One region of the Pantoea sp. SO10 genome, then DNA from elsewhere that is predicted to be linked to it. Evidence: predicted binding sites of a transcription regulator. Region 1 holds the regulator's gene; the other holds the start of a gene.
What was found. Region 1 encodes CRP, which controls carbon source genes, mostly activating them, when cyclic AMP is high. Its sites were predicted from a motif close to ATGTGANNNNNNTCACAT; they were not measured.

Region 2: a site for CRP is predicted at 1,319-1,336, ahead of deoC (deoxyribose-phosphate aldolase). Genes of this name have one in related genera too.

The regions. Positions count from the first base shown of each region.
Region 1 covers NZ_CP040095.1:3,844,059-3,846,261, forward strand. Annotated here, with positions in the region: gene FCN45_RS17825 (phosphoribulokinase) at 1-151, shown strand, start outside; gene FCN45_RS17830 (OsmC family protein) at 213-617, opposite strand; gene crp (cAMP-activated global transcriptional regulator CRP) at 924-1,556, shown strand; gene FCN45_RS17840 (YccS/YhfK family putative transporter) at 1,615-2,203, shown strand, end outside.
Region 2 covers NZ_CP040095.1:3,507,227-3,509,429, forward strand. Annotated here, with positions in the region: gene deoA (thymidine phosphorylase) at 1-324, opposite strand, end outside; gene deoC (deoxyribose-phosphate aldolase) at 409-1,188, opposite strand; gene FCN45_RS16115 (TatD family hydrolase) at 1,480-2,203, opposite strand, start outside.

The DNA of each region.
Region 1 (2,203 bases):
CGCGTTCCCCTATCTGCTGGCGATGATTCAGGGATCGTTTATTTCGCACATCAATACGCTGGTGGTGCCGGGTGGCAAAATGGGATTGGCGATGGAGCTGATTATGCTGCCGCTGGTACAGCGACTGATTGAAGGGAAGCGGATTGAATAAGCGAAGTCATTCCGTAGCGGCGCAATTTATTGCGCAATGAATTGCGCCGCTACAATCCGAGTTATAACTCGATCACCTCATAGCTGTGGGTAATTTCGACGCCTTTACCCAGCATGATCGCTACCGAACAATATTTTTCCGCTGACAGATCAACCGCACGCGAAACGGCCTTGTCGCTCAATGCTTTACCGCTGACAATAAAATGCAGGTTGATGTGGGTAAAAATGCGTGGCGCTTCTTCACGGCGTTCCGATGTGAGCTTCACTTCGCAATCGGCCACATCGCTGCGCCCTTTTTGCAGGATCGACACCACATCAATAGCGCTACAGCCGCCCGCGGCCATCAGCACCATCTCCATTGGACTTGGCGCTTTATCACCGGAATTACCATCCATCAATACCTGATGGCCGGATGAGGATTCTCCGAGAAAGGTAAGACCTTCCACCCATTTCACTCGTGCCTGCATGATTCTTTCTCCTGAAGCGGCGGTTTTGCCGCCAGAGTACGCTTTCACCTGACAAACAGCAATCCAGAGTAATCCCCCTTCTGCTGAAGCGAGACAACACAAGACAGCTCGCAAAAGCTGTGCTACAAACAGTGCTGAAAATATTTTCGTCATCACAGACGAAGGCCGGAAGAATCAAAAGCGTAGCTTAAGAGTCCACCCGGAATAATTTTTCCTTTACTGGAAACGCTCGACGATTAAACCGCCTGACAGGGAAAAAAATGCCCCCTGTGTTTTGGGCACGATTACAACAGAGGATAATAGCGAATGGTTCTCGGCAAACCGCAAACAGACCCTACACTCGAATGGTTCCTGTCCCATTGCCATATTCACAAATATCCATCCAAAAGCACGCTCATCCATCAGGGTGAGAAAGCGGAAACGCTGTACTACATCGTAAAAGGTTCCGTAGCGGTACTGATTAAAGATGAAGAAGGCAAAGAGATGATTCTCTCCTACCTCAATCAGGGGGATTTCATCGGCGAACTCGGTCTTTTCGAAGAAGGCCAGGAACGTAGTGCTTGGGTGCGTGCGAAGTCTGCCTGCGAAGTGGCTGAAATTTCATACAAAAAATTCCGTCAGCTGATTCAGGTAAACCCGGATATTTTAATGCGACTTTCTTCGCAAATGGCGCGTCGTCTGCAAGTGACATCTGAGAAAGTGGGCAACCTTGCCTTCCTCGATGTCACCGGACGTATTGCGCAAACGCTGCTAAATCTGGCCAAACAGCCAGATGCGATGACTCACCCAGACGGGATGCAAATCAAAATCACCCGTCAGGAGATTGGTCAGATCGTGGGCTGCTCACGCGAAACCGTGGGTCGTATCCTGAAAATGCTGGAAGATCAGAACCTGATCTCCGCACACGGTAAAACCATCGTCGTTTACGGCACCCGCTAATTTCTTCTCACCCACGGCGTGATGGCAACATCGCGCCGTTTCTATTTGCGATGAGCTGATGTGGCGCCGAATCATCTATCATCCCGAAGTTAACTATGCGCTGCGGCAAACGCTGGTGCTGTGCCTGCCTGTGGCTCTCGGTTGGCTGTTTGGCGATCTGCAAAAAGGTCTGCTGTTCTCGTTAGTGCCCGCCTGCTGCAACATGGCGGGACTGGATACGCCGCACAAACGCTTCTTCAAACGCCTGATTGTGGGTGGTTCGCTGTTTGCCACCGGCAGTTTCCTGATGCAAATCCTCACCGCTTACCAGATACCGCTGCCGCTGATTTTACTGGCGCTGCCGCTGCTGATTGGCGTAACCGGCGAAATCGGCCCGCTGCACGCGCGCCTGCTGCCCGCCACACTCATCGCCGCCATCTTTACGCTCAGCTTAGTGGGACGCATGCCGATATGGGTGCCGCCGCTGCTCTATATTGGCGGCACGCTGTGGTACGGCTTGTTCAACTGGTTCTGGTTCTGGCTGTGGAAAGAGCAGCCGATGCGCGAATCGCTCAGCCTGCTGTTCCGCGAGCTGGCGGATTACTGCGATGCCAAATACACCTTACTGACGCAGCTGACCGATCCAGAGAAAGCGCTGCCGCCGCTGC
Region 2 (2,203 bases), 340 kb from region 1:
ATAACCGCCGCACGCTGCTACCATCGGGCCGAGCATCAGCGAAGTGACATCGCCAACGCCGCCGGTGGAGTGTTTATCAACAATCGGGCCGTTGAGATTGAGCGATTTCCAGTTCAGCACCGTGCCGGAGTCGCGCATCGCCATAGTCAGCGCCACGCGCTCGTCGAGCGTCATATCATGGAAATAGATGGTCATCGCCAATGCGGCAATTTGACCTTCCGAAACGCTGTTGTCGCGCACGCCGTTGATGAAGAAGCGAATCTCCGCTTCACTCAGCGCCTGGCCGTCGCGTTTTTTACGAATAATTTCTTGTGGCAGGAACACGGTTGCCTCCCTGAAGGGATAGAAATTGAAATGGTACGGCAGCTTGCACCTGCCGTAGCGGCGCGAAACCATCAGCGAAAGAGATTAATAACCGGCTTTGCTGGTCGCGGTTTCGTGGCCCAGCGTATTCAGCAGGCTTGCCAGCAGGCTGGAGGCACCGAAGCGGAAATGACGCGCATCCGCCCAGCCTTCACCCAGAATGTCGTCCGCCAGCTGCAGATAAAGCGCCGCGTCTTCTGCAGTGCGCACGCCGCCCGCCGGTTTGAAACCAACCTGCTGCTTCACGCCTTTGTCGCGGATCACTTGCATCATGATCGCCGCCACTTCTGGCGTCGCGTTGACCGGCACTTTACCGGTGGAGGTTTTGATGAAATCGGCACCCGCATCGATAGCGATTTCCGAAGCGGCACGAATCAGCGCTTCGTCTTTCAGCTCGCCGCTTTCGATAATCACTTTCAGCAGCACGTTCGCCGCCGCGCAGGCTTCTTTACAGGCTTTTACCAGCTCGAAACCGATATCGCGGTTGCCGGCAATCAGCGCACGATACGGGAACACCACATCCACTTCGTCAGCGCCGTAGGCGATGGCCGCGCGGGTTTCGGCCAGCGCGATCTCAACGTCATCGTTGCCGTGCGGGAAATTGGTGACGGTGGCGATGCGGATTTCCGGCGTGCCCTGCTCGCGCAGCGCTTTACGCGCTGCCGGGATGAAACGCGGATAGATGCAGATGGCAGCGGTGTTACCGGCTGGGGATTTCGCCTGACGGCACAGCGCGATCACCTTCTCGTCGGTGTCGTCTTCGTTCAGGGTGGTTAAATCCATCAGTTGCAATGCGCGCTGTGCTGATGCTTTCAGGTCGGTCATGATGCTCTCCAAAATTCAGATCGGCGGGCACAACCCACCGGGGAATGTGATAATTCTAACAACTACCGTGACAATGAATTGCGCTTCACGTCACACGAAAAAGAAAACCTGTCATTTAAATACAATTATTTAGTGATGATTATCACAAATAATCGCTAACCAGGCGGGAATGCGCCGTGATGGCCATTGTTATTATTATCACAAAAATGGACGCAAAAGTGTACTCTCAGCTTTATCAATGTAGCTAATCAGGCGTAAGGCAGCGTAAACGCAGAATCTGTCGGGTGAGAATCAGGCAGGCAAGGCGAACAGCTGCTGGCTGTTATGCCACAGCGCATCGGCGATCGCTTCAGGGGACTCGCTGCGTAACTGACACAGCACGTCAAACACATTGCGCGCCCGCTCGGGGCGATTGGGCTGCCCCTGAAATCCTTGCAGCGGCATATCGGGCGCGTCGGTTTCCAGTAACAACGCCTTGAGCGGCAGGTTGGCGATGGTGTTGCGGGTTTTACTGGCGCGTTCATAGGTGATGGTGCCGCCAACGCCAATGGCATAGCCAAGCTGAATAAAGCGCTCCGCCTGCTGCTGGCTGCCCGCAAAACCGTGTACCACGCCGCGACGTGGCAGATCGTGACGACGTAAATGCAGCGCTAATTGATCGTGGGTGCGGCGCGAGTGCAGGATCACCGGCAGATCGTATTGCTTCGCCAGCTTGAGCTGCTTATCGAGCAGCCGCGTCTGTTTGGCAAATTGCGTATCGTCCATATAGAGATCGAGACCGATCTCGCCGATCGCCACACGCTTGCTATCGGACTTTTTCAGCCAGCGCGCTAATTCATCAAGGTGCGCATCTTCCTGATGCTCAGCAATATTGATTGGATGCAGACCCAGCGCGGCATACAGCGCCGGATGCTGCTGCGCCAGTTGCGTCACAAGCGCGAAACGGCTGGCATCCACGCTCGGTACAATGATGCGTTCCACGCCGGCCTGCGCAGCGCGTGCAATGCTGGCGTGC